4 regions of the Paraneptunicella aestuarii genome follow, and region 3 is predicted to be linked to each of the others. Evidence: predicted binding sites of a transcription regulator. Region 3 holds the regulator's gene; each other region holds the start of a gene.
The links. The regulator FliA, encoded in region 3, starts transcription of late flagellar genes. The targets are predictions, from matches to a motif close to CTAAAGNTNNNNNNNNNNNNGCCGATA.
Positions count from the first base shown of each region.

Region 1: a site for FliA is predicted at 4,135-4,161, ahead of KIH87_RS03040 (DUF5610 domain-containing protein). Genes of this name have one in related genera too.
Region 2: a site for FliA is predicted at 5,366-5,392, ahead of KIH87_RS03760 (flagellin N-terminal helical domain-containing protein). Genes of this name have one in related genera too.
Region 4: a site for FliA is predicted at 2,552-2,578, ahead of flgM (flagellar biosynthesis anti-sigma factor FlgM). Genes of this name have one in related genera too.

Region 1 covers NZ_CP074570.1:713,689-720,974, forward strand. Annotated here, with positions in the region: gene sthA (Si-specific NAD(P)(+) transhydrogenase) at 1-856, opposite strand, end outside; gene KIH87_RS03025 (acyl-CoA desaturase) at 946-2,073, opposite strand; gene fabR (HTH-type transcriptional repressor FabR) at 2,201-2,836, shown strand; gene trmA (tRNA (uridine(54)-C5)-methyltransferase TrmA) at 2,900-3,997, opposite strand; gene KIH87_RS03040 (DUF5610 domain-containing protein) at 4,193-5,653, shown strand; gene KIH87_RS03045 (RNA recognition motif domain-containing protein) at 5,738-6,184, opposite strand; rRNA gene KIH87_RS03050 (16S ribosomal RNA) at 6,673-7,286, shown strand, end outside.
Region 2 covers NZ_CP074570.1:917,000-924,285, reverse strand. Annotated here, with positions in the region: gene KIH87_RS03780 (flagellar protein FlaG) at 1-195, opposite strand, end outside; gene KIH87_RS03775 (flagellin N-terminal helical domain-containing protein) at 317-1,141, opposite strand; gene KIH87_RS03770 (flagellin N-terminal helical domain-containing protein) at 1,850-2,677, opposite strand; gene KIH87_RS03765 (flagellin N-terminal helical domain-containing protein) at 3,133-3,963, opposite strand; gene KIH87_RS03760 (flagellin N-terminal helical domain-containing protein) at 4,399-5,226, opposite strand; gene KIH87_RS03755 (hypothetical protein) at 5,521-6,459, shown strand; gene metE (5-methyltetrahydropteroyltriglutamate--homocysteine S-methyltransferase) at 6,514-7,286, opposite strand, start outside.
Region 3 covers NZ_CP074570.1:4,090,513-4,097,798, reverse strand. Annotated here, with positions in the region: gene flhA (flagellar biosynthesis protein FlhA) at 1-275, shown strand, start outside; gene flhF (flagellar biosynthesis protein FlhF) at 301-1,707, shown strand; gene KIH87_RS15825 (MinD/ParA family protein) at 1,704-2,570, shown strand; gene KIH87_RS15820 (RNA polymerase sigma factor FliA) at 2,567-3,292, shown strand; gene cheY (chemotaxis response regulator CheY) at 3,339-3,722, shown strand; gene KIH87_RS15810 (protein phosphatase CheZ) at 3,758-4,504, shown strand; gene KIH87_RS15805 (chemotaxis protein CheA) at 4,518-6,764, shown strand; gene KIH87_RS15800 (protein-glutamate methylesterase/protein-glutamine glutaminase) at 7,157-7,286, shown strand, end outside.
Region 4 covers NZ_CP074570.1:897,394-904,679, forward strand. Annotated here, with positions in the region: gene KIH87_RS03655 (flagellar assembly protein T N-terminal domain-containing protein) at 1-625, opposite strand, end outside; gene KIH87_RS03660 (LPP20 family lipoprotein) at 941-1,399, shown strand; gene KIH87_RS03665 (flagella synthesis protein FlgN) at 1,740-2,156, opposite strand; gene flgM (flagellar biosynthesis anti-sigma factor FlgM) at 2,180-2,515, opposite strand; gene flgA (flagellar basal body P-ring formation chaperone FlgA) at 2,686-3,396, opposite strand; gene KIH87_RS03680 (chemotaxis protein CheV) at 3,557-4,480, shown strand; gene KIH87_RS03685 (CheR family methyltransferase) at 4,631-5,461, shown strand; gene flgB (flagellar basal body rod protein FlgB) at 5,752-6,156, shown strand; gene flgC (flagellar basal body rod protein FlgC) at 6,330-6,752, shown strand; gene KIH87_RS03700 (FlgD immunoglobulin-like domain containing protein) at 6,762-7,286, shown strand, end outside.

The DNA.
Region 1 (7,286 bases), 1.5 Mb from region 3:
TGTTACCTGTACGCCCATTGGCAAACAGTAAGCAATCAGCCTTCATCTTTTTGCCTGATTTCAGGTGAAGGACAACACCATCGTCTTTGCCTTCAATGGATTCGTACTGTTCATTGTGACGGATAACAACACCGCTGTTCCAAAGGTGATAACTTAAGGTGTCGGAGATTTCTGCATCAAGAAATGATAGTAGTCGTTCTCTCATATTTACCAGGTCGACCTTTACACCCAATCCCTTGAAAATCGACGCATACTCACTACCGATAACGCCAGCACCATAGATAATAATATGCTGAGGATCGTGGTTCAGCGATAGGATCGAATCGCTGTTGTATATTCTGGGGTGGTTGAAATCGACATTGTTTGGAGTGTACGGGCGAGAGCCTGTCGCGATAACGATTTTTTCAGCCGTTATCGTTTCCATTGAATCTTTTCTATGGACTTCCAGCGTATGGCAATCCACAAACGATGCTTCCCCGTGAATAACCTGAACACGGTTACGCTCGTAGAATCCTCTTCTCAAAATGGTTTGCTTACGGATAACCGCAGAAGCACTACTGAGGATCTGCTCAAAAGTGAGTCGTCGCGTTTCTTCGCTATCGTTGAATAGAGGTGTTGCGTTGTATTCAACTAAACGGCTGACAGAGTGACGCAACGCCTTGGACGGGATCGTTCCCCAATGAGTACAACCTCCGCCAACGGAATGGTGTCGCTCGATAATAGCGACTTTCTTGCCAGCTTTGGCAAGCTGCATTGCAACCCCTTCACCACCTGGGCCCGTGCCTATTACCAGAGCGTCAAATTGATACTTGGGTTTTGTGATACGTTTTTGTGTTGGAGACTTCTTGGATGTCATGAACTGCTTGCAGTATTTGTGCTACTAATGCCATTAAAAGTAGCACAAGATACCTGCAATCGCGTTCAAGACCAAGTAATGCTTTTAAATTAAGCGTATTGGAGTTGTTGTTGACACAGTTCCAGCCACTTATCTTTTTTCACTGCGAGAGTGGCTTTGAGCTCTTTATATTTGTAGTTTAATTGAATGCCTTCATAGGTTTTCAACAAGGCTTTACGTTTAAGATCCATTAAACTTTTCTTGGCGTTGTAGAACTCTGTCATTTTGGCGGCTAACTCGTCGTATTCTTCATGCAAGCGAGCAATTAATACGTCTTTGTTAGGTACTTTGGCAATCTTGGCTTTTGCACGTAAAAACTGCATTTCCAACTTGGCTTTCTCAATGCGTTCTTCCGGGCATTTACGCAAGTTTTTGGTGAAGCCAATATAAGACAAACCTCTAATCAACCACTTGGTTGGATCCCACTGCCACCATTTAATTCCGTTACGATAATCGTATTCAAATATGTGGTGAAAGTTATGGTAGCCTTCACCAAATGTGAAGAAGGCCAAAATATCATTATCACGTGCAGTGTTTTTGTCTGTGTATGGTTGTCTGCCCCAGATATGAGCCAAAGAATTGATGAAGAAAGTAACGTGGTGAACAACAACCAAACGCAAAACGCCCGCAATTAAAATCATGCCAAGTACATCGCCATTTAACCAGCCGATAAAACCGGTAATACCGAAGTTGGCGAATAACATAATGGGAAGATAATAGTTGTGCTGCCACATGACGATTTTGTCACGCTTAAGATCTTTCACGTTGCTGTAATCTGAGTAGCGGTGCGGCTGATACTCACGTAACATCCAGCCTATATGTGAGAACCAAAAGCCACGTTTGGCTGAATAAGGATCTACGTCATTGTCATCTACATGTTTGTGATGTACACGGTGATCTGAAGACCAATGTAAGATACTGTTTTGTAATGCCATGGCGCCGCCAACGGCAAACACAAATTTAACAATGGAATTGGCTTCGTACGATTTATGCGACCATAAACGATGGTATCCGGCAGTAATCGACATGCCTGAGAAGTAAATTAAAAATACAGTCGTAAACAATTCCACGCTGTCGAAACCATTTAGTACACCTTCAATTGGTACGCCGATTAGAGCAATAGCTCCGGTTATTATGAAGACCATAAGGTTGAGGACAATAAGACGTGGTTTTTTCATATGATAGCTAATTTTCAGTTTACAAGTGTACGCCAATTTTAAATGGCAATATGAAGTTGCGCAACAACGTCTTTACATTTTTGCGATATCAGAAGATCCTATGATATTCCAAGAAGGACAAACACCCGTGAATCGACCCGTAAACCGACGCATTCAAAAGCAAAAAACCCGTCGCGCTATTATTGATGCTGCATTTCATCTTCTGGATGCACATAAAAGTTTGTCTAGCATTAGTCTACGAGAAGTCGCCCGTGAAGCGGGAATTGCGCCTACTTCTTTTTATCGTCACTTCAAGGATATTGATGAATTAGGGTTAACCTTGGTGGATGAAGCTGGGTTGGCATTGCGTCAATTAATGAGAAAAGCGCGCTCTCGAATTGAGTCCGGCGGTGGCGTTATTCATACGTCAGTTTCTACATTTATGGAATATGTCGCGGACAATTCCAACGTGTTTCGTTTGTTATTACGTGAACATACAGGGACTTCTCCCGCGTTTCGAGCCGCCGTTGCCAGGGAAATGCAGCATTTTGTTGAAGAACTCACCGATTACACGCTAAATCATACCGAGCTTTTTCAGCCTTATGCACAGTTGCAAGCTGAAGCAATGGTGAGAATCGTATTTAGTGCCGGAGCTGAAGCGATTGATGCAAACAAACTGGAACGTAAAGAAATATCTGAAAGAGTTGAAGCACAACTGCGTTTTATTATGTTGGGGGCTTTACAGTTGTGCCAGCGTAAACGAGCTCTAAAAGTAGAAGATTAAAAACGGAAATATCGGCGATGAAGCCGCTTAGTTATTATTTTTAGTCGTATTATTCAAGGCTCACTATTTCTTAACCAGACAAATCCCAACTTCTGCATGATGCGTATAAGGAAATTGATCAAATAAAGCAAAATGCTGTATTTCATGAGTATCTTGTAAGTCACTGACATTCTCTTTTAACGTCAGAGGGTTACAGGAAATATAAATAATACGTTCAAACTGCCTGATCAGATTAAGCGTGTCGGCGTCTAAACCGCTTCTAGGCGGATCGACTAATACCGTTTGGCAATTATAATCAGCCCATTCAATGCCTTTCATTTTCTTGGCATTCACGCCTGTTGCAATGTGAGCCGAGAGCTCTTCACTAGACATTTGAATAATATCTACATTACTTATGCCATTGCGCTCAATATTAAACTGTGCCGCTTGAACTGATGATTTGGCGATTTCCGTTGCCAGAACCTTGTTAAAGCATTGTGCTAGCGGCAAGCTGAAATTTCCTGCACCGCAATACAATTCAAGTAAATCGTGATTGGTATTTTGAGACTGTTTTTTCGCCCACTGTATCATGTGGCAATTCACCGCAGCATTAGGTTGAGTGAAGCTGTTCTCTATTTGTTTGAAAGTGAATTCGTGACCGTCGACAGGTAGCTTTTCAATAATGAAATCCCTGTCCAGCAAGATTTTCTGTTTTCTTGCGCGTCCAATGAGATCAACATGCATTTCTTCTCGTAGCCTTGAGCGCAGCTTCTTGGCTTCTTCCTGCCAGGCTGCATCTAAAGGTCTGCGGTAGACCAAACTAATAAGTAATTCGCCACTGAGCCCGGAAAGGTAGTCGATTTGATATAACTTGCGACGCAAAGTGTCGTTGCTTTTTATTTCTTCCAACACTCGTTTCATGGCTTTGTTGATTAACACAGACCCTGGAGGAAATTGATCGACGCGGTATTTATCTTTTGTTTCAGGATCAAACATGATGTGAAAAATGTCATCGCCATCATGCCAAATTCGAAATTCAGCGCGCATACGATAATGCAACACAGGGGAGGCAAACACTTCAATGTTTGGCGGAGTAAAATCTGCAAACAGAGATTCTATATGCGCGGTTTTCTCTTGTAAGAGCTGGTCATATTGATCCGGGTTTATATCCGTTGGGCGCATATACAGTTACCTATTTCCTGCCGAGTGAGTTGTTATAATCAAAGGGCGGAGATTGTAGCTGTTTACTTATTCAGGTCAATGTTCGGAGCTTATATCCAATAATCGGAATGCAAATATCGCCTTTTTTGCATTCCGGATTAAAAAATCAGCGCTCATGGTCGATAATCAAAGATGAGGGTATGTGAGGTTACAATCATGAATTTAGGCGAAATAAAGTCTGTCTCGGGAGAGAAGGCTCAGAATAATCATCCTAATCAAGAACTTAAAACAAAATTACAGGAAGAAGGCTTAAGACAAGCTACGCGCGTTCAAGAAACCCAGGTTTCTTTAAGTACCGCTAACTCTAAAGCCTTAATCGGTGTAAAAGTTTTAAGTGCTTCTTTTAGTCAAACCATCAGCATTGGCAATGGTAAGCCTGTCTTTGAAAAGCCGAAGCAAAAAGAGTCATTTTTCGATTTTGAAGAAATTGCGAAGAATGTGCTTAACTTTGTTGGAGGGGCTATAAAAGCGGCCAAAATGGGCGGCGCTGATGAAGCGAAATTAACTACAATGTTCGAGCAGGCCACATCTGGTGTCTTAAAAGGCGTAGATATGGCACGCAAAGACCTTGCCGGTTTTATGAATGCTGAAATTGATGAAGGCATTAATAAAAGTCTTGAGTTGATCCAGAATGGCATCGAAAAACTGCGTTCGGAAATTTTTGGTAAGCCGGAAGGTGAAGAAGACAATCTTCAGGTTGTGGGTGAGTCAGTCAGTTATAGTCGAACCGAAGCGGGTGAGATCCATATTACGACCAAAGATGGTGATGAAGTCAGCATCAGCTTTGAAGATATTCGTCGTTTAGAGTTAAATCAGCAGCTAATTGATTCTACTCAAATCCCATTGGTACAACCGAAAGCCAAAGATAAAGCGGATCAAAAATCAGAAGACGAAGCTGATAAACAGCAAGCTGAGAAAGACACGTCAACGTCTACTAATACGGCGAAGGCGGCTGAAAGTGACGGTCAAAATAGTGCAGCCCCTGTGGATGCGAAAAATGCTGAGCTGGGCAATTCACCACAAGAAGCTTCACCACAAGAAAACAAGCTCAATTTGCTCCAAGAGCTCAATTATTTTGAGCGTAGTGGTATCGCTTTTAATATTAAAGGCGAGTTGGACGAAGACGAAATGACCGCAATTGCGGATTTGGTTGGCGATGTAAAAGACTTGGCCGAATCATTTTTCTCTAACGACGTTGAAGCTGCATTCAATAAAGCATTGCAGTTAGGTTTCAATGAGCAAGAGATTTCCGGATATGCATTACAGCTGTCCAAAACAGAACAACTTCAAGTAGTGCAAACATACGGAACGGTATCTCATTACAACGATGAAGGTGAAGGTTCGCAAGGGCAGCAACCCATGAAGCAGATCAAGCCTATCGCGGATTATCTGAAAGACATGATGGATGTCATGGAAAAATCTAAAGAGTTATTGTTGGATGATTCTCAGTTTAACAATTTGGTCAATGGCTTAATGAGCAAAGTAAAAGGGATAAAAACGGATGATCTGCTTGAAGCGATTAATCAGTTCAATTCCTTTAATCAAAAATTACAGCAGGGACTTCCTCGAGCTGAAACAACAGGTGAGCAAGGTAGTTCATCTGTGAGTGAAGGCTAAAACTGACTATATAAAAGTAGCAGATAAGAAAAAGGCGATTGAGACTCGATAGTTTCAATCGCCTTTTCTATATTTAAAGCAATATTATTCTTGAGCTTTACGTTCTTTCGCCAAGCGTACCTTTAACGTGCGGTCATAAAATGTTGTATCGTTAAATTCGTTAATCATTTTATCTGCGACATCATTAGCAACTTCAACGAAGCCAAATCCTTTTTTCCGCCCAGTGCGCTTATCTTGCATAAGCCGAACCGACTTTACATATCCCAGCTTTGAGAAGTGCTTTTTAATAGCACTTTCATTTACTTTATAGGCAAGGTTGCCAATATAGAGTGTGGTTGTTTCGTTATCATCTGAGTCTTCAACACTTTCAGAAGAATTGCTATTTAATACAGAAACAACAATGCCCGTAATTACGGCACCAATTGCAAATGTGATGTTGTTAGCCATATCAGGAACGGACGAAATAATAAAAAATCCGATAAGAGCAATGATGACTGTGACGGATACATCTCTAAATAAAGAAGATTTCATGTGTGTACCTAGCGTATTGTTATTATTAAAAGGGAGCGTGGTTATATTACTTTATTATTTAAATAACACCAGCCTGCTTAGCGATGGATAAGCATACATGCAAAAATAGCATAAATAACCCCTCACTTAACCCTGGTTGAATGATTATTGAGCACTTGATTCAAGATCTAAAAATAACTGTTGAACTACCAAAAAATGGCTGTATTATTCGCGGCCTCGCTGAGACGAACAGCAGAAAACAGAGCAAATAGCCCTGACAATACGCTGGAAAAAAGGATGTCCGTCTTCAGAAAATCATCAAGGAAAAAAGTTAAATAAAAACGCTTGACAGATGATACGGATGACGTAGAATGCGCGTCCGCTTCGAGGGGTTCTCAGCCAAGGTTGTGAGGGTCTTCGAAAGCAACTGTTCTTTAACAATTCAATAAGACAATCTGTGTGGGCACTCGTTAGAAGAGTGCTAACCAAAAATTTATTATTTCGATATTTAATTGAAGAGTTTGATCATGGCTCAGATTGAACGCTGGCGGCAGGCCTAACACATGCAAGTCGAACGGTAGCAGGAAGAGCTTGCTCTTTGCTGACGAGTGGCGGACGGGTGAGTAATGCTTAGGAATTTGCCTTTTGGAGGGGGACAACAGTTGGAAACGACTGCTAATACCGCATAATACCTGAGGGTCAAAGGGGGCTTTTAGCTCTCGCCAAAAGAGAAGCCTAAGTGAGATTAGCTAGTTGGTAGGGTAAAGGCCTACCAAGGCGACGATCTCTAGCTGTTCTGAGAGGAAGATCAGCCACACTGGGACTGAGACACGGCCCAGACTCCTACGGGAGGCAGCAGTGGGGAATATTGCACAATGGGGGAAACCCTGATGCAGCCATGCCGCGTGTGTGAAGAAGGCCTTCGGGTTGTAAAGCACTTTCAGTGGTGAGGAAAGGTTGGTAGTTAATACCTGCCAGCTGTGACGTTAACCACAGAAGAAGCACCGGCTAACTCCGTGCCAGCAGCCGCGGTAATACGGAGGGTGCGAGCGTTAATCGGAATTACTGGGCGTAAAGCGCACGCAGGCGGTTTGTTAAGCTAGATGTGAAAGCCCCGGGCTCA
Region 2 (7,286 bases), 1.7 Mb from region 3:
CTCTTGAGGAGCAGTTGATACATCGTTCTTACCATTTATATCGGCATTTGTGTTCAGAGTATTAACAGAATTTATAGAAACGTTAGTTCCTTTATCTTCCGGCTTTTGCTCTTGCACAACACGATGATTATTAGCAATTTGTTGGCTAGCTACAGCACTAGCAAGCTGGCTTGTTTGTGAAAACTCAACATCCATCTTTCACCTCCCCCTTAATTGAACTTTAGAGGATGACAAAATAAAGGCAAAAGAAGGCCACTATAATTAAGTATAGTAGCCTTGCCAACATTCATGATACTAACCTGATTTCCAGCTAGCCTTATCCAAGCAAGGATAATGCCGACTGTGGTCTCTGGTTAGCCTGACTCAATACCGAGATACTCGCCTGTTGTACGATTTGGTTTCGCGTTAACTCAGCGGTCTCTACGGCAAAGTCAGTATCACGGATACGTGAACGTGCGCCAGACAGGTTTTCAGATACGTTCGACAAGTTACGAATCGTAGACTGGAAACGGTTTTGCAAGGCACCCAAATCCGCACGTGTACTACCAATGGTAGAAATAGCCGCATCAATAGAAGCAATCGCTGCTGATGCACCTGCAACAGTCGCTACTGTTGTATTAGCCAATCCCAAACCAGAAGCACCGTAGCCACCTGAACGGGAAATGTTTACTGAAATAGTTTGACCAGCATTCGCACCAACAAGGAACGCAGCTGAGAAAGAACCATTCAAGATGTTGTTGCCCGCAAATTGAGTGTTTTGTGCTACACGGCTGATTTCAGCTTTAAGTGCAGATACTTCTGTTTGAAGCGCTGTACGGTCAGCAGAAGAGTTGATACCGTTTTGTGACTGAACAGCCAATTGTCTGATACGTTGCAAACCACTTGTAACCTCGCTCAATGCACCTTCAGCAGTTTGTGCCAAAGAGATCGCATCGTTTGCGTTACGAACAGCCTGGTTAAGACCCTGGATTTGAGACGTCATACGATCCGTAATTTGCAAACCTGCAGCATCATCAGCAGCACTGTTAATACGGAAGCCTGAAGACAATCTTTCAAAAGAAGTGCTTAATTGTGTTCCAGAGTTGAACAACTGACGTTGTGCATTCAAAGAAGACACGTTGGTGTTTACATATAAACTCATGATAATACCTCCTGAGAACTGAATCGGATGACACCTCTATCATCACAGGTCAGTTCGCCTAATATTCAACATCCGAAGATGTCGCCTCACTAGTAAACTGTTATTATTGAATCCAGCTACCTCTAACTAAATTCAAACAGTTAAAATACCCCTCAGCTATAGTTATCGACGCCCACTAAAGATTCTTTAGGAAAAAAATCAAAAAAATTTAAATATTTTTATCTTTATGTTTTTAAAGGAGTTTATTTAATGATTTTAGTGAGTTTGAGGACCACACCAGAAAATCGACATTGACAGGTATTAATGACTTGGCAGATATTTAAAAAAGAATTTAGTGAATTTTTGTTGTTTTGAAACTTTGGCACGATACCTGCTTTATTATTTTCGTGAACAAGTTGAATCGGTCACAACAACAAAAATTTGACAGTAAGACAATGTGGCTCCCGAATGTGAATCCTTGCACATTTAAGATTACGGAAGATTTGAAGGGAAATGATGGGAATACGGACGTAAAAAAGCCGGGTCAAATGACCCGGCCAACTTGCTCACGTTAGGAGTTCGAGCAAAAAATCGGTTCTAGTCCGGCTAGCAGGTATAAAGAATTTGAAACTGGCCTCTCAACCTACTTCTACACTCTTAATCCTGTTGGCCGGCGTTTCCGGGGTTGGCCTCTCACTTCCACCCTTATAGGAAACGCCGTGTTGGCTATTAACCCAGAAGACTCAACGCAGCTTGCGGTCTTTGGTTAGCCTGGCTCAGCACAGTTGTACTCGCCTGTTGTAAAATCTGATTTCTCGTTAATTCCGCTGTTTCTACCGCAAAATCGGTATCTTTGATACGTGATCTAGCAGCCGATACGTTTTCGGAAATACTACTCAAGTTTCTAATTGTAGACTGAAAACGGTTCTGTATCGCACCTAAATCTGCTCGTTTACTACCAATCGTCGATATCGCGGCGTCAATCGAAGCTATGGCAGCCGAAGCTCCTGGTGCAGTGGCAACGGTTAAGTTCGCCAAACCTAATCCAGACGCTCCAAATCCACCGCCCGAGCGAGAAATATTAACGCTGATAGACTGACCGGCGTTTGCGCCAACCAGGAAAACAGCCGAATACGTTCCATTAAGAATAGTGACACCTGCGAACTGAGTCGTCGAGGAGATTCGACTAATTTCTGCTTTTAATGCCGATACCTCTTTCTGCAGTGCCAATCTATCGGCAGATGAGTTAATACCATTTTGCGACTGCACCGCCAACACACGAATACGTTGCAATGCTGTAGTAGTTTCAGCCAGTGCACCTTCTGCGGTTTGCGCCAAAGAAATGCCGTCGTTCGCGTTACGCACAGCTTGGTTCAAACCTTGAATCTGTGCCGTCATACGGTCTGAAATCTGTAGACCTGCTGCATCATCTTTTGAACTGTTAATTCTGAATCCTGAAGACAAACGTTCAAATGATGTACTTAATGAATTGTTGCTATTAAATAACTGTCTGGTCGCATTTAGTGACGATACATTGGTATTTACATATAAGCTCATGGCTTTTCTCCTAACGTTTTTACCTTGATTTTGTTATTTGTTTTATTCAAGGTTGCTCAGTTTTTTTAATTGTTGGCACACTATGTGCTTTTTAGTTTATGTCTGACGGTTTTCTGACAGACAATTAGCTGGGCATTTAAACAACAAAAGCCTATGCTAAAAGGGAGCGTTTGCTCTGGCTGACTTACAGGATTGATGGCCTAATACCTCAATACCTCACTACCTCCTGGCGTTGGTTCTGTGAGTCAGCTGTTACCCCAGAAGCCACGGAATAACCCGGCAATCCTTGCCTCAATACATAGTCTTTAAAAAATGTCCGGTAATAAAACGCTTGCGATCTTTAGTCAGGTGCAGCTTTTCCCCGTTATTTGCTACCCAACTTTTCCTTTTATTTTTCGATAGTTACTGTATTTCCTTACACCGTAACTATCGTTCAAGGAAGCTGTCTATCTGGATTAACCACCCAGTAGACTTAATGCCGCTTGTGGTCTTTGATTCGCCTGACTCAGCACCGTTGTACTCGCTTGTTGCAAGATTTGGGTACGGGTCAATTCTGCCGTCTCGACGGCAAAGTCTGTATCTTTGATGCGAGATCTTGCCGCTGATACGTTCTCTGAGATGCTGCTCAGGTTACGAATGGTTGATTGAAATCTGTTTTGAATTGCACCAAGGTCTGCACGAACACCGCCGATAACAGAGATTGCACTATCAATTGCGGTGATTGCTGCCGATGCACCTTGCGCTGTCGCTACCGTCGTATTGGCCAATCCCAAACCGGATGCACCATAACCACCACCAGCACGAGAAATATTGACGCTAATTGACTGGCCTGCGTTGGCACCTACCAGGAATACAGCAGAATAAGCTCCATTCAGAATAGTCACACCGGCAAATTGAGTTGTTGAAGCAATACGGCTGATTTCAGCTTTTAATGCAGACACTTCTTTTTGTAGTGCCAAGCGGTCGGCTGATGAGTTGATACCGTTTTGTGATTGAACTGCCAACACACGAATACGTTGTAAAGCAGTAGTTGTTTCAGATAACGCACCTTCTGCGGTTTGCGCTAGCGAAATACCATCATTTGCGTTACGAACAGCCTGGTTTAAACCTTGGATTTGGGCAGTCATACGGTCTGAAATTTGTAGACCAGCTGCGTCATCTTTTGAACTGTTGATTCTGAAACCAGAAGATAAACGTTCAAATGCTGTACTTAATGCAATATTTGAATTGAACAATTGGCGTGTCGCATTCAACGACGACACATTAGTGTTTACGAATAAGCTCATTTTTGTTTCTCCTAACGATTTTTATAAGCAACAGACCAATTGTTATTTTTGTTTGTGGTCTGGTTGATAAGGTCTGGTTTTTATTGTTTTTTTATTGACTCTTATCTTGGCTCTGGCTTGTTATTTTTGTTAATTGCTCAGTGCCTTTGCTCTATGTATCGTCGAGAAGCAAAAATTACTTTAGAAAAAAAATAAGTTTTTTTGAATAGTCTTATTTTTCAATTAGTTATAAATAATATTTTGTAGCCTATTGGTGATTAATTTGGTGTATTTTTCTTCTTTTCAGTTCGTTTTTTAAAAGGTTGGCCGGGGATTTTCCCCGGCCTATGCTCACGATTGGAGTGAGTGAGCGTTGCTCTGTTCTGTCTGACTTTTACCTCTTCCTGAAATCTACCTCCTGGCGTCCTCAGTTCAGACAGAACTTTTAATGAGCGATTATCCTAACAATGACAATGCAGCTTGAGGACGTTGGTTCGCCTGACTCAATACAGTTGTACTGGCTTGTTGGATGATCTGGTTACGAGTCAACTCAGCAGTTTCAGTTGCGAAGTCAGTATCACGGATACGTGAACGAGCGCCTGATACGTTTTCAGAGATGTTACTCAAGTTACGAATAGTAGACTGGAAGCGGTTTTGCAGCGCACCCAAGTCAGCTCTGGTAGCTCCGATAGTAGAAATCGCTGCGTCGATAGAAGCAATCGCGGCAGAAGCACCAGCATGAGTCGCAACGGTAGTGTTAGTCAAGCTCAGACCAGAAGCACCGAAGCCACCAGTACGAGACAAGTTAACAGAAATAGTCTGACCTGCGTTTGCACCAACCAGGAAAGCAGCAGAATAGCCACCACTTAGTACGTTAACGCCTGCGAATTGAGTTGTTTGTGCAACACGGCTGATTTCTGCCTTGATTGCTGATACTTCTTTTTGCAAAGCCAAGCGGTCTGCAGAAGTGTTGATACCATTTTGTGATTGAACAGCTAGTTGACGAATACGTTGTAAGCCATTTGTTACCTCACCTAACGCACCTTCAGCAGTTTGCGCAAGAGAAATAGCATCGTTCGCGTTACGAACAGCTTGGTTAAGACCTTGAATTTGAGAAGTCATACGATCCGTGATTTGCAAACCAGCAGCATCGTCTGCAGCGCGGTTAATACGGAAACCTGATGATAATCTTTCGAATGAAGTGCCTAAAGCATTTCCAGAGTTGAATAATTGACGCTGTGCGTTCAATGAAGATACGTTGGTATTTACATATAAACCGGACATAACTGTCCCTCCTACACTCTTAATCTCCCAGTGCTTTTCTAAATATACACTGGTACCTGACGATAATAATCGTCATATGGTTAATAAAAACAGTAAGTTACCTAATAGTATTTACTGTCACTGGCTCTCTCGCTTAGGTTATCGACGCAGCCAGATTTCCCTTTAGTAAAAAATCCAAAATTTCTTCATCTGTGAATTTTTCAAGTGCCAATTTTCTGACTATTAAGGAAGATAAATGCCTGATAACATGCGGCTTATCGAGCAATTTAAATTGCGTAAAAAAGATCTGAAAAAATGAAAATAGAGTGGGTAAAATCGATCTGGCAATCACCTCGCCACAATGCATTTACCGATTTATGTGAATTCAAAAATGAATATTTCTGTTGTTTTAGAGAAGCAACAAATCACATTAGCGCAGATGGCAGAATCAAAATTCTGACTTTGGACGAAGAAGGCGACAAAATTTGGTCTGATACTTTAACTGTTTCCAAAGCCGATTTAAGAGATCCCAAACTAACCATTGCTCCTGATGGTCGTTTAATGCTCATCAGCTATGCGCGATTTGCTGATGAAGAAAATCGTACTCGATGGACGCGTTCAATGGTTTGGTACTCAGTGAATGGCAAAAGCTGGTCACAACCTCAATTTTTCGGCCCAAGCTACTGGTGGCTTTGGCGCTTGAGATGGTATACCAACAATGCTTATGGACTGGCTTACAACAGAGTAGAGCAAGCACTGGATTTATATGCCGGCGTTCCAGGAAGAACATTTGAACTCAAAAAAGCCTCAGTAATGAGCTTACAAAAACATGGCCTTGGCTATCCAAATGAATCAGATATCCATGTTGATAACGACGGTGTCATGTATGCTTTGATCCGCAGAGATGCTGATTCTTGTACAGCGCAATTAGGCCGTTCAAAGCCCCCTTATACTCAATGGCAATGGCAAGATCTTGGTGAATACTATGCCAGCCCGGTAATGCAACCGCTTAACTCTAACACCCTGTTAGTATCCGGCAGACAATGGTTAAATCGTCAACCAAGAACCGTGGTTTCAACTCTTGAATTAGATTCTGGAAAATTGACACGTCAACTGATACTTCCTTCCGCTGGCGACAATGCCTATCCAGGTTTGGTTATCCATGATGACCATGCTTTGCTGAGCTACTACTCCACTCATGAAAATCAGCGCTGCCAGATCTATTTAGCCAAATTAAAATTAGAAAACGATTAGAAATAAGGAGATGGCAAGGAATGTCCTTGCCATCGCCACTCACAATCAATTTATTTATTTGAATAATGTGCGTAACTGCTTGGCTGCGGTCACCATATTTTGCAAAGCAGGTATCACTTCTTCCCAACGACGAGTTTTCAAACCACAATCAGGATTGATCCAAAGCTGTTTCACCGGCAGTTTTTCTGCCGCCTTTTGCAGTAGAGAAAGCATCTCTTCCACGCTTGGAATATTAGGTGAATGAATATCGTATACTCCCGGGCCAATATCATTGGGGTACGAGAAACTATCGAAAGCGTCCAGCAATTCCATATCGGAACGGGAAGTTTCTATGGTAATCACGTCAGCATCCAGGCGTGCGATGGATTCAATGATATCGTTAAATTCGGAATAACACATATGAGTGTGAATTTGGGTGTCGTCTTCCACACCATTGGCGCACAAACGAAAAGCATCAACCGCCCACTGTAAATACTCATGCCAATCGGATTTTTTCAGCGGCAATCCTTCTCTTAGTGCCGCTTCATCTATCTGGATCATACGAATCCCCGCCGCTTGCAAATCCTGTACTTCATCACGAATAGCTAATGCAATTTGCTTACAGGTATCAGCTCTCGGTTGATCATCTCGCACAAAAGACCAGTTAAGAATAGTCACAGGCCCCGTTAACATACCTTTCATGGGTTTGTCGGTAAGCGACTGCGCATATCGAGTCCATTCAACCGTCATGACCTTCGGACGAGAAACATCTCCAAAAATAATGGGCGGCTTAACGCAACGGGAACCATAGGACTGAACCCAACCAAACTGGCTAAACACAAATCCAT
Region 3 (7,286 bases):
AGTTGGAACAGATGTTGCATCAGTCGTTGCAAGCTGGGGGAGAAGATGGCGCTGGCATCGAACCTGGATTAGCTGAAAGGCTCCAGAGCTCAATATCAGAGGCTTCACAGCAACAAGAGCTAGAAGGTGAGCCTGCCATATTATTGACATCGGGCATGTTACGTCCGGTTCTCTCCCGATTCTTGAAACATAGTATCTCTGGATTGCATGTGTTGTCGTATCAAGAAGTTCCTGACGACAAGCAAATTAAGATTGTCAGCTCTATTGGGCAATAAGCTGACCAAAGTACGAAGGTGACGTATGAAAATTAGACGCTTTTATGGTAAAGACATGCGCGACGCTCTAAATCAGGTAAAAGAAGAGCTAGGTGGCGACGCCGTTATCATGTCAAATAAAAAAGTGGGTGATGGTATTGAGATTGTCGCAGCTTACGACAAAGAGCCAGCGCCAAAAATGGGTACGCCTAAGCCAGTTGCGTCTAATCCTATTCCTGAATTGGCTAAAGCGCCTGTCGCTCCTAAAGGAAAGCGTTCGCCTACATTAAGTGAAGTCATTGGCGAATCGGGCTCCGATAGTTTGAAAGCCTTGTTGGAAAAGCAATATAAAGCAACAGGCACTCAATCTGCTGATGCTGAAGTGCCTGAATTGAGAAATCAACGTGCTCCCTATCAGCCAGCAGCTGCAGCGAAAATGTCGGTAGCCACATCGAAAGAACCTGCAAGTAACGTCACGGCGATGTCTGCCCATACTAAACGTGATTTGCCACAAGAGCCTGTTAGCAACAGTGCGATGGATGATATTCGCCAGGAATTAAAATCTTTAAGAGATGTCTTGGAATTTCAGGTATCTGGTCTTATTAATCAGGAAAAGAAGCGTAGTCATCCTTTACAAGCCTATTTAACCTCTCGCTTGTTAGACATGGGAATTAACCGTGACTTGGCGGAAGAGGTTGTGTCCTATGCGCCTGAGAATTGTGATGAGCGTGAAGCCTGGTTGTTTATTCTTAAATTATTGGCTAACCGCTTGAAAACAGGCTCTAACGATATCCTTGAAAAAGGAGGTGTTGTTGCTTTGGTTGGCCCTACCGGTTGCGGTAAGACAACAACAATTGCGAAATTAGCTGCACAATTCGCACAAAAACATGGCGCAGATCAAGTGGCTATGGTAACAATTGACAGTTATCGTATTGCGGCATATGACCAACTGGCAACTTACGGCAAAATTCTGGGGTGTCCGGTTAAAAAAGCATCAAACGCACAAGAGTTATCAGATGTTTTGTATCAATTCCGTAATAAGAGATTAGTATTAATAGATACTGCAGGGTTTGGTCAAAGAGACACCAGATTAATCAAACAGTTAGAAGCATTGAGCAGTAAAACAAATGCTGATATTAATATGTATCTGGTGGTTCAGGCGAATACTCAAAGGCAAGTGCTTGAACAAACTTTTACAGCTTTTCAGCAAGATATGATGAAAGGTTGTATATTTACAAAGTTGGATGAATGTTACAGCCTTGGTGAAGCAGTAAGTGTTGCTATTCAGAAGCGGGTACCTGTGAGTTACCTGACTGATGGGCAGCGGGTTCCGGAAGATTTGAAGTTGGCAGAAGCAAAATATTTGGTATCGGCAGCAGCAAAGCTTTATAAAAAATACTGTTTACCGCATACTACGGCAGAACAATTTAAACAATCAGCAGTCGCAGTATGATCGAGGATCAAGCAAGCAGTTTGAGAAAAATGAACCAGCCTAGCTTAACTAAAGTTATTGCCGTTACAGGCGGAAAAGGGGGTGTTGGTAAAACTAACATTACCTTGAATACTGCTATTTCAATGGCTAAATTAGGTAAACGCGTATTGGTGTTAGATGCCGATTTGGGCTTAGCCAATGTCGATGTTATGCTGGGATTGCGTGTAGTGAAAAATCTTTCGCATGTTTTGTCTGGTGAATGTACTCTGGACGAAATTCTTGTAGAAGGCCCTCACGGAATTAAAATTGCGCCAGCAACGTCAGGTACACAGTCTATGACTGAATTGACGCCCGCAGAACATGCTGGCTTAATAAGGGCGTTTAGTGAATTACGTACACCTGTTGATGTACTTATTGTTGATACAGCGGCGGGTATTTCCGGCATGGTATTAAGCTTTGCCCGGGCATCGCAGGATGTGTTGGTTGTTGTTTGTAATGAACCAACATCCTTAACCGATGCATATGCATTAATGAAGTTATTAAATCGTGACCATGGTGTGTTTCGTTTTAAGATTGTTGCCAATATGGTGCGAAATGTACGAGAAGGTCAGGAGTTATTTGCTAAACTATCCAAAGTAACAAACCGATTTTTGGATGTGGCTCTGGAATTAGTTGCGACCATTCCTTATGATGAAAATATTCGCAAGGCGGTACGTAAGCAAAAAGCTATAGTGGAAGCGTTTCCCAATTCGCCAGCTTCTGTGGCAGTTATGAATTTGGCCAGAACAGCATTGACTTGGCCGATTCCTGCACAACCAGGAGGTCATTTGGAGTTTTTCCTGGAACAGTTGGTGAAACAACAGGCGGTAAGTGACCAAGCGTGAATAACAAAGCAGCGGCGTATCAACAATTAGATAATAAGCAGCAATTGGTCGAGCAACACGCACCATTAGTAAAGCGTATTGCTCACCATTTGATGGCTCGATTGCCAGCCAGTGTTCTTGTTGAAGACTTAATTCAGGCCGGCATGATTGGCTTATTGGAAGCTGCGCGTAACTTCGATGGAAGTAAAGGCGCCAGCTTTGAAACTTTCGCCGGGATACGAATTCGAGGCGCTATGCTTGATGATATTCGTAAAGGTGATTGGACACCTCGTTCCGTTCATAAAAATGGACGTGCCATAGCTGAAGCCATTCATGCTGTTGAGCGCGAAACCGGAGGCGATGCAAAAGATACTGATATCGCCGAGAAAATGGGCGTATCATTAGATGAATATCACCAAATGCTGCATGAAGTAAATTCAGGCAAAATGGTGGGAATTGAAGATTTGGGTGTCACGGAAGATGTATTAACAACGGAAAATAATAAAGGTAGTGATCGCCCTCTGGATGATTTAATGCAGGGGGAGTTCCAGAAGGCATTGGCAAATGCCATTACAACCTTGCCAGAGCGTGAAGCGATAGTACTTTCTTTGTATTATGACGAGGAACTGAACCTCAGAGAGATTGGTGAAGTATTGGAAGTCAGTGAATCTCGAGTCAGTCAAATACATAGTCAGGCAATGCTTAGACTTAAATCTCGTATGCAGGCTTGGCAAGCAGAATAAATAAGTACAATAATAGCTGTTGGTCTGGTCCTTTTTGGAGGCGGTTTTGGATAAAAATATGAAAATTCTTGTTGTTGACGACTTTTCGACAATGAGACGTATCATTAAAAACTTATTAAAAGACTTGGGTTTCACCAATGTGCAAGAAGCAGACGATGGAAGCACTGCTCTGCCGATGTTACAACAAGGCGATTTTGACTTTGTGGTAACAGATTGGAACATGCCTGGTATGCAAGGAATTGATTTGCTTCGTGCAATCAGAGCTGATGATAATTTGAAACATACTCCTGTTTTAATGGTGACAGCAGAAGCTAAGAAAGAACAGATTGTTGCAGCGGCTCAGGCTGGCGTGAATGGCTACGTTGTTAAACCATTTACAGCTGCGACCTTGAAAGAAAAGCTTGACAAAATTTTTGAGCGCTTGGGTTAGTTCCGGCTGAACCTGCAATACAGAGGTGAAGTCTTATGAGCTCCGCTACAAATGCACCTATGTCGTTAGACGACGCCAAACAATTAGTTGAGTTTTTGGAAGCTGGCGACAACGATGCCGCCACCGCCTTGTTGGAAGCGACTAAAATTCAGGATTCCATGGAATTGTTTGCGGAAGTCGGAAAATTGACACGCCAGTTGCACGATTCATTGAATAGTTTCAACATTGATTCTCGAATTGCTGACTTGGCGACAGAAGACATTCCCGATGCTCAGTCTCGTCTAAACTATGTTATTGAAACTACCGAGCAGGCAGCGAACCAAACCATGGATGCTGTTGAAAGTAGTATGCCCATTGCCGAGAAAATGTGCGCTGATATTAATGGTATTCTTCCCCAATGGAAGAAACTCATGTCTCGCCAATTGGAATTGGGTGAATTTAAAGCATTATGCCATAGTGTTGATAAGTTTCTGGAAGAGTCCAGTAATGACTCTTCCCAATTAACAGGCTTGCTAACTGAAGTGTTGATGGCTCAAGGCTATCAGGACTTAACCGGTCAGGTCATTCGCCGAGTTATTGAGTTGGTGAAGGAAGTTGAAGACAGCCTGGTTAACGTATTAAAAGTGTTCGGTGAGCCAGAGGTGAGTGAAACCTCTAAAAAAGAAAAGAGAGAGAAAGCAGCCCAATCTCCTGAAGGTCCTATTATTGACGCCGAAAGCCGAGATGATGTTGTGACTGGTCAGGATGATGTTGACGATCTTCTTTCAAGCTTGGGTTTCTAGGGGGAACTGATATATGTCGTTTGACTTGGACGAGGATATCCTTCAGGACTTTTTGGTCGAGGCCGGAGAGATTCTGGAGCAACTACAAGAACAACTCGTCGATCTGGAAAATAATCCCGAAGATTCAGATTTGTTGAATGCGATATTCCGTGGCTATCACACTGTAAAAGGTGGGGCGGGTTTCTTATCGCTGACTGAACTGGTAGATGTTTGTCACGGCGCAGAGAACGTTTTTGACGTAATGCGTAATGGACAGCGCAAGCTAACTCCTGAATTAATGGATGTCATTCTGCAGGCAACAGATGTTGTTGTTGAAATGTTCCAAAGTGTCAAATCCAGAGAGCCTTTACAACCCGCGTCTCCTGAATTGTTGGAAACCCTGCATAGATTGAGTCAACCTCAAAGCAAGGATGAAGAAGTTTCTGTTGCGCCAGAGCCTGCATCATCACCTATAGTTCCTGATGTTGATGATGACGATCTGGGGCTTGATTTATTTGGTGAAGATGATGACTCTTCTGATAGTCGTGATGGCGGTATTGACGAAATTTCCGAAGATGAATTTGAGAAACTATTAGACGAACTTCATGGACCTAACGGTGCCCCAGGTAAGGATGAAGAGGCTGGTAAAAAAGGCCCTTCCCCTAAAGGTCATGTCGATGAAGATATTACCGATGACGAATTCGAAGCGTTATTGGATCAATTACATGGTAAGGGCAAGTTCGGTTCCGAGGACGATGAGGCTCCTGAGCCAGTCAAAGTTAAACCTGCTCCTGTAGCGTCTTCCACTGGTGAAGACGAAGATATTACTGACGATGAATTTGAAGCTTTACTGGATCAACTTCATGGTCAAGGTAAAGGTCCAAGTGTCACAGCACCCTCTCAGCCTAAATCTGAGAAGCCTTCTGAAACCAAGCCCAAGGATAAGCCCGCAGCTCCTAAAGCTGAGCCTGTAAAAGCGCCTGAAAGTAAGTCAGAACCTGATAAAGTGAAGGCTACTCAAAGTATCGCCGCTGCTAGTCCAGCTGCATCAGCACCTGCTACTGGACCTAAGAAGGATGACAAGAAAGGCGCCGCGCCACCTCCTCAAGCTGAAACAACGGTTCGTGTAGACACCAAGCGCCTTGACCAGATTATGAATATGGTTGGTGAGCTGGTGTTGGTGCGTAACCGCCTGTTAAGCCTAGGTATTAATATTAATGACGAGAATATGGGCAAGGCCATTGCAAACCTGGATGTAGTTACCGGGGATTTGCAAGGAGCTGTCATGAAAACTCGTATGCAACCGATCAAGAAGGTATTTGGTCGTTTCCCTCGTGTTGTTCGAGATTTGGCTCGCAGCTTGAAGAAAGAAATTGTTCTTGAGCTGGAAGGTGAAGAAACCGATTTAGATAAAAACCTGGTCGAGGCATTGGCTGATCCATTGGTTCACCTGGTGCGTAACTCTGTTGACCACGGTATTGAAATGCCCGATGAGCGTGCTGCTTCCGGTAAGCCTCGTACCGGTACTGTCAAATTGGCGGCAGCTCAGGAAGGGGATCATATATTACTAACCATTGAAGATGATGGTAAGGGTATGGATCCTGAGAAATTAAAGAGTATTGCGATTGCTCGTGGCGTCTTAGACGTAGATGCAGCCGCTCGTATGTCTGATATTGAAGCGTTCAATTTGATTTTTGCCCCCGGCTTTTCGACCAAAACCGAGATATCCGATATCTCTGGTCGAGGCGTGGGTATGGATGTTGTTAAGACCAAAATTAATCAGTTAAACGGCTCGATCAATATCCATTCTCAAATGGGAGTGGGCACCAGACTTGAAATCAAGGTTCCACTCACACTGGCTATTTTGCCAACATTGATGATTATTGTCGGTGGACAAACCTTCGCGTTGCCATTGAGTTCAGTCAATGAAATTTTGAATGTCGATTTGAGCAAAACCAATACTGTTGACGGACAGCTAACCATGATTGTTCGTTCAAAAGCGATACCGCTATTCTACTTGCGAGAATGGTTGCGCCGTAAGCCTGGCACTATTGAACGTGCCAAAGGGCATGTTGTTGTTGTTCAAATGGGTACATTGCAAGTCGGTTTCGTTGTTGATGCTCTTATTGGACAGGAAGAAGTGGTTATTAAACCGCTTGATGAACTATTACAAGGTACTCCTGGCATGGCTGGTGCGACAATTACCAGTGACGGTGGAATTGCTTTGATATTGGATATACCAAGCTTATTGAAAAGGTACGCTAAAAAAGCCCTGAAATAAGGCTTGTTGGTTTACATACCTCGCATTTCCCGGCATGAATTTGTCGGGAAATACGTATGGTTCAGGGAGCTATTTTCTTAATGGTTCCAAGTAGTTGCAGTCAGGACTGTGAATGATGTCGCTAAACAGCAAGGGAACTGTAGGAACTCATTTTTGGTTTCATTCGAAGCTGAATTGCTATCTTCAATTTAAATTGTTTCCTTTGAGTTTAGTTGACTACACTTGAGATAGGGTTATCTCTAAATCTTGTATAAGAGCTCACAGTTGGCTGATGTCAAATTCGCAGTTGGGACTAGCCGGATTGAAAGATTATTCCCGTGTTTCCCTTAAAATGAATTATTCAGATACTCACATTGTTGCGAGTACCTTTTGAAAAATAAGAGATTTGTATAATGCCTTATAAGGTGTTGGTCGTTGATGATTCCACTTTCTTTCGAAGACGAGTTCGAGAGATTTTGGAGCAGGATCCAAAGTTAGAAGTTGTCGGTGAAGCTAAAAACGGTCAAGAAGCCGTTCAGATGG
Region 4 (7,286 bases), 1.7 Mb from region 3:
CCTCTATGCTCAGATTTTTGACACTACCAAGTAATACAAATTGCCCTCCATTTTTGCGAGCGATATCCATGGCTCGGTGTTGAACTTGTTGTTCATGAGGGGAGAAGTAGAAGGATTCGACTTTGGTGATCCCGGCGTATCGGGAATACATATCAAACTCTTCTTTTAATAAACCAGCAATGGGTTGGCCGATGTCGAAAATGTTGCCAAAAGCGGCTTGTTGACGGTTTTCGAGCGGAAACCAGGTGGTAATAACACTTTTCTTATAATCTGAGGATTTGCATTGAGTGTCCTGAGGAAAAATGTCAGCTCGGATAGTGACTGTGACATAGTCATCTTCTATCAGTTCATTAACCAATTCGATGCTGCTGACTTCACCACTGGCACGCACTTCAAAGCGGTCATCTTTGAGTAAGCCGTGTGCCATGGTTTGCACACTACGCACAGAGGCTCCTGAAAAAAGTAGTGCCTGTTGAATGGCTTCTTGCGTGGCACGCTGCCTGGCCATTTCTTTGTTATTGTTATGGATGGCGGCTTGGCCGGTCGCCTCAAACCAAATAGCGGAGCTGCTAAAGCTTAGCGATGACAGACTCAATAATAACCAGAACTTAATCAGTTTATTCATAACGTTACCATTTCAATAATTTCACCGTCATGGCACTCATCGTGCTTAATTAATAACTTGATGTATCAATTTATGACGCTTATTAACCGATGTTGGTTAGCATGATGGGGAGTAAGCATTTTTCATACCGAAATGACAAAGATTCAGAAAAAATATTAAATTTATGGTAATGCTTGTCTTTTTAGGCATGGGTATTGCTTGGCTAAAGAAAATTGAGTTGGTGCAGATGATATAAGTGTCGGCTCATTGACGTTTACATTTAGCGGCTGTTTAGAACAAGTGGTAGTCGCTGTCTGAGCTAAATAGAGGTGCATTATGAATGCCAAGGTGTGTTTATTGGTTGGATTACTCGGTTTGAGCGGGTGTTCGACGGTTTTTGATAAGCAGGTGGAATGGGAATACGTTGAACCCGAATCATATCCTGTGCTCACTGCAGTTGGATATGCCCCTGTTTCAGCTCAACCTGGCGAAAGCGACTCTATAAAGATGTTGATGGCAATCAAAGCGTCAAAGCTTGATGCCTATCGAGAGTTAACTGAGCAAGTGTATGGCCAAAAGATTGGCGGCAATCAATCGTTAGCTAACTTGGTAATGACAGATACGAATTTGAAATCCACTGTGCAAGGCATTATTCGTGGGGCAGAAGTGGTGAAAACCTATCCCGTTGGTGAGGACACCTATGCAACGGAATTAAGCCTGGATTTTAGAAAGGTATACGACATTTACATTTCAACGTCTCGTCCAAGACGCATTAAGGACGTGACTTACTTCTAATCGTTTTGAAAAGCAGATTAGTCCGATTTTGGTATTTGGTTTTCGTTAAAACCTTCCTTCAGCGTTCCCCACCAGTACATTGTACGGTGGGGCTTTTTTTATCTAAACAAATATGATGGTCTTCTCCTTCTTATGGTATCAAAGAGCCATGATTAAATTTGTAGAAGAATCAAAATGGGAGAAGAGATCAAATCAGCTTATTTAAGCAAGACAGGGCTAATTCGTATTAATCTCTTGATTCGTATTAGGCGATTGGTTCGTATGAACTGGATAGCTAGGAAGTATTCTATATTAGATGTAGAGAAGAAAATGAAAAGGGAGATGAAAAAGGAAAGATAAACTAGGCTTTAATGCCTTTTAGCGCGGTACCACCTTGAGCGCGACCGCTTTTATCGTAGGTCATTGACTCACGATTACGCGCTTCAATAAGCACTTTACGCAGGTGCTCTAGTCGAAGCTGGCCTTGTTCAACGGCTTTAGAATTCACTTCTGTGCTGTATTTACAATCTTCCAGCAAAGACTTGGCTTGCTCAAAAAGAGCCGACACTTCATCTGACTGAGGTTTGTTCGGATCATACAATTCTGAAATACGTTGATCCTGCTCTTGAATTTCGTTTAACACTTTTTGTTTTTGTTCAACCAAATTCAATAGCGCCTCAGCATCACGAGTGCTGATTAATTGAAGCTCACTATCAAGCAACATTTTTAGCTTTGAAAGCAAAGCTATTTGTTGTGTGATGACTTCAGTTAATGACATTCAGGATACTGCTCTTAACGTTATTAGTTCTTAGACAGCCCGAACATGTCGGCTTCCAGTTTCGCAATTTTCTGTGCAAGTGCTTCAGGATTAATGCGGTATTCCCCGCTTTGGATAGCCTTTTTCAGCTTATCCACTTTTTCCTGATTCACTGGTGCGTCAGTGCCTTTCTTCTGTACCTGAGTCATCTGCTGGGCAGACTGAGTCAATGACACAGAATCTTGTCTAGGTGCTGCAACGGCATTAGCTTGTGCTTTTTGGGCACTTGCTGCCTGATTTTGAGCCTGCTGCTGTTGATTGAGTTTCTGACTCTCCAACTGAGGCTTGTGATTTGTGTTGCCTACATTATTGATAGCCATAACTATTTTCCACTACTTTGATTACCTCAGCCTTTGTATCGGCATAACTCTAATTAACTTTAGGGTTTTTACAATATTTAAAGGTGTCGGCAATAGATTGCCCCGGAATGCCGCAAGCCCTTGTACATTTGCTTTTACATTACTGCTAACCAGCATTCTAGCAGACTTCACTAGATATGCACCTGTACCTGATTAACGCTGACTACTTTCGCGTCAATAACCTTCTTGGAGCGGCGGTTCTTAACGAGGATTGTATCACCAATATTGCCATCTTGTTCAGCTATTCCGGAAGTTTTTATTTTCATACCTGATACTTCCGCCATAATAACAATAGAGTCCCCTTTGCAAACAAAGCACAGCATGTTTGGAGTGATCGGTTGATTTGGCCGACTGCGTCGTTTCAAGCGCGCGCCAATCAAGGATTCTACACTAGTGTAGGTACTTCCCCGCAAGCGCTTCTTATCAACCTGTACAACATCTAAATCATCGGCTGTTAACACACTTCCTGGAGATAATGCGGTATTAGGAACTACCACAGGTTGAACTTCGTTAACATTAACTACTGTATAAATGAACCAATTGTTACTTGGACAACTTACTTTTACAGTGACATTGCTTTGCATGAGTGTGCCTGAGCTATTAGAAACCTCTAATGGTAATGGACACACTGGAATATTTAACCTGGGATCGATGCTATTAGCTTCAACGGTAATAATTGAGTCATCCGTTTGGGGAATATTGTTGCGAACAAAGGATTCTGCAGCCTCAACAACAAGTTGATGCGAAGGATTTTCTTGTGCAACACTGTGACCTTGAACCGCTAACGCAAGACCGAGTAAGGAATATTTTAATATTTTCATCATCTCAGGTATATTTTTCATGTTCGTTTGTCTTCAAGTTGGCTATGCTTTTGTATAAGGCAACTTACGAAATATTGATAACGTCAATATTCAGGCAGTATGCAAAACTTTATTCACCAACAAAGGCTATTAAAGTTTTGTTTGCAAGTTTTGCGCCTGTTTGACTCGAATCGAGGAATTTATGGCTGGAATATTAGACTCAGTAAATCAACGCACCCAATTGGTAGGCCAAAACCGACTTGAATTATTGCTATTCAAGCTACAAGGCAAACAGCGCTATGGAATCAATGTATTCAAGGTGCGAGAAGTATTGCAGTGTCCACAGTTAACCAGCATTCCCAAATCAAATTCATTGATTCGTGGTGTTGCGCATATTCGTGGACAAACCATTTCTGTTATCGATATGAGCCTGGCAACAGGGGGAAGAGCGATACAGGATATTAGTAACGCATTTATTGTTATTGCTGAATACAACAGAACGGTTCAAGGATTTTTGGTTTCATCGGTTGAACGTATCATTAATATCAACTGGGAATCCATAATGCCTCCACCGGAAGGTACGGGGAAGGCTAGTTATCTAACGGCAGTGACAGAAGTTGATAAAGAACTTATCGAAATTCTGGATGTTGAAAAAATTCTGAATGAAATCTCTCCAGCTAACGCTGAAGTGAGTCAAAAGTTTGCTGAAAATATCCATGTAGAAAACCCTCGCGGTAAGATCATCTTTATTGCAGACGATTCATCTGTTGCCCGTAGCCAGGTTAAAAAGGCATTGTCTAGCTTGGGTATGGATATTGAGATGGCTAAAGATGGAAGGGAAGCGTTGGTCAGATTAAAAGAGATCGCATCTGAAACTGGAGATATAACAGATAAAGTTGCTGTTTTGGTTTCAGATATTGAAATGCCAGAGATGGATGGTTACACCTTAACCGCTGAAATTAAAAGTACGCCTGAGTTAGCTAAACTTCATGTAATATTGCATACGTCGTTGAGTGGCGTCTTCAATCAGGCAATGGTTCAAAAGGTCGGTGCAGACGACTTTATTGCTAAATTTCACCCCGATGAATTGGCTGCATCAGTTCAAAAGTGGATGGATGCTAGCTAATACGTCTATGCTTTAGGCTGTTAGGAATTCGTTTTCGCTCATATGAGTTGTAAGTTTGTAAGCACCTGTCCGGGTGCTTACCCTGTCTATTTGTTGAAAGCGGTGTGTTCTTCGCTGTTGGCATTAAGCTTTTTATAGGAATCTTACGTAGTGCCAGATAAACAGATTTGTGATGGCGATTATGTGCGCTTTAGAGATTTTCTGGAGCGACGCTGTGGTATTGTGCTTGGAGAAAACAAGCAGTATTTGGTGCGCAGTCGTCTTTCACCATTAATGCGTAAGCATGGTTATATCAACCTTTCTGATGTCGTTGATGAAGTGGTCAATGAAAAATGCAAAGGATTGGTTGATGAAGTGGTTGATGCGATGACCACGAACGAAACCCTATGGTTTCGTGATAGTTACCCTTTTCAGCTCTTAGCCGAAGAAATCTTTCCAAAGTTTAAGGATCGCAAACAGCCTCTGAAAATTTGGAGCGCCGCTTGTTCTTCCGGACAGGAACCCTATTCTCTGGCAATGACAGTGTTGGAATTTCAGCGTCGTTATCCAAGTGCCTTTCCTGGCGGAGTACAAATTTTGGGAACCGATATTTCATCTGAGATGCTGAATAGATGTAAAGAAGGTGCCTATGATAGCCTGTCATTGTCTCGTGGCTTATCAGAAGAACGTAAGCGTCAGTTTTTTGACTCGGTGGGTGACGGGGTGTTGGCGGTGAAAAGCGAACTCAAGCGTATGGTGAGTTTTCGTTCGTTGAATTTGCTGGATCCTATTTCATCCCTTGGGCGTTTTGATATCGTGTTTTGCCGTAATGTGTTGATTTATTTTTCATCAGAAATGAAATCAACAATATTGTCTCGTATCGCCTCGACACTAAACCACGAAGGGGCTTTATTTCTTGGCGCTTCTGAATCTATGTCTGGGTTGTCAAACGACTTCAATTTAATACGTTGCCCGCCTGGATTGTATTACTCCAAGAAGTAGTTTTGTGTATTGAAAAGGAGAGTATCACTCTCCTTTTTTAAAGCGCCAATTTAGCGTTTTTGTTGTTAGTTCATTTCTCTTTTAAGCCTTTATTTATAAGGCTTTCAATATAAATACTATCCTTTTTTTTGTTTTGCTATCCCATTCTTGGCATCAAGTTTGCTTTGATCCGACAAAGTCACAACAAAGCCAGATTCTGGCATTAACTGAATAAATTTTTGACGCTTTAGTTTTAAACATACTGCGGTTTCAAAAATTTCGTTTTAGATATTTCAAAGGGGAGTAAAGCAATGGCGATTAGTTTAGATAGGCTGACTGCTTTTCATCAACGGGCTGTTAACGTGCGTAATGACCGCATGGAGGTTATTGCTGGAAACCTCGCTAATGCCAATACTCCCGGATACAAAGCGCGAGATATTAATTTTCAGGAAGCAATGAGGAGTGCAACTTATGGGCAGCAGCACAACCTGACCAGAACAAACGAAAAACACTTGTCTGCTAGCAGCAGTGCGCTTCCTCGCGAAATTCAGTTTAGAGAAACGAATCAACCTGATACAGGTGATGGCAATAACGTAGAAGTTCAAAAAGAAAGAAATATGTTTTTGGACAACGGCCTGCGTTACCAAGCCAGCTTGCAGTTTCTTGATGGCAAATTTAAAGGTTTTAAGAAGGCTCTCACTGGCGGTCAGTCATAAGCGAGTAAGTCTTTTTGAACGGTATTTTTTGTATTGGTACGGAGTTTGCTTTCTCCAATAAAAAAGCATCATAAGCGGCAATCATTGCCGAGCTGGTACTGCCAATGATGGTGGGTATCGAAGAGTTTTTTGACTTTGCCTTAGGCAAATAATGTAGGTGGAGGGCACTAATCATGAGCCTGTTTAATGTAATGAATATCGCTGCTACAGGAATGCATGCAGAAAATGTTCGCTTGAATACAACAGCCAGTAATGTGGCAAACGCGAATAGTGTCAGCAGTAGTTACGATCAAACATACAAGGCGCGTCACCCGGTTTTTGCTGCTGCATTGGATCAAGCCAATCAGGATCAAACGAGAGGGACTGGTGTTGAGGTGTTGGGTGTGGTTGAAAGTCAGAAGCCTTTGCAGGTTGAGTATTCACCGGGTCACCCAATGGCTGATGAAAATGGCTACATCTACAAGCCTAACGTTAACATCGTTGAGGAAATGGCAGACATGATGTCAGCGTCAAAAAGCTATGAAACCAATGTTCAGGTTGCCGATACAACCAAGCGAATTTTTAGTCGTGTTCTGATGCTCGGTCAAGGTCGTTAGGGGTAAATAATGTCTAGCATAAGTGGTTTAGATACAGGGCTATACTGGCCCTCTGAAGATGCTGTTCCGGTTGCTGATAATAGTAATTCACAACTATCGCAGGAAGACTTCTTCGCCATGTTAACTGAGCAATTGTCGAATCAGGATCCCACCAAACCGGTAGACAATGATCAAATGGTTGCCCAGATGACGAGTTTCACAATGGCAGACAGCTTATCCAGGCTGAATGATAAATTTGATGCTTTTGCTCAGTCCATGAACTCGAATCAGGCTCTTCAGGCAAGTAGCTTGATTGGCCAGGAAGTTCTGGTTAATGCCGATTCAGGTACAACTTGGAAAGAAGGCAATGTGTATGGAGCGATCGTTGCTGAAACAGATGTAGAAAACCTGCAGATTCAAATAACTGATGAATATGGTCAGGTGGTCAGAACGATTGAAGGCGGTTCACAGAGCGCGGGTAATATCTCATTTGGTTGGGATGGTACTGACGACTACGGCAACTTCTTGCCTCGCGGAAAATATATCATTGAAGCC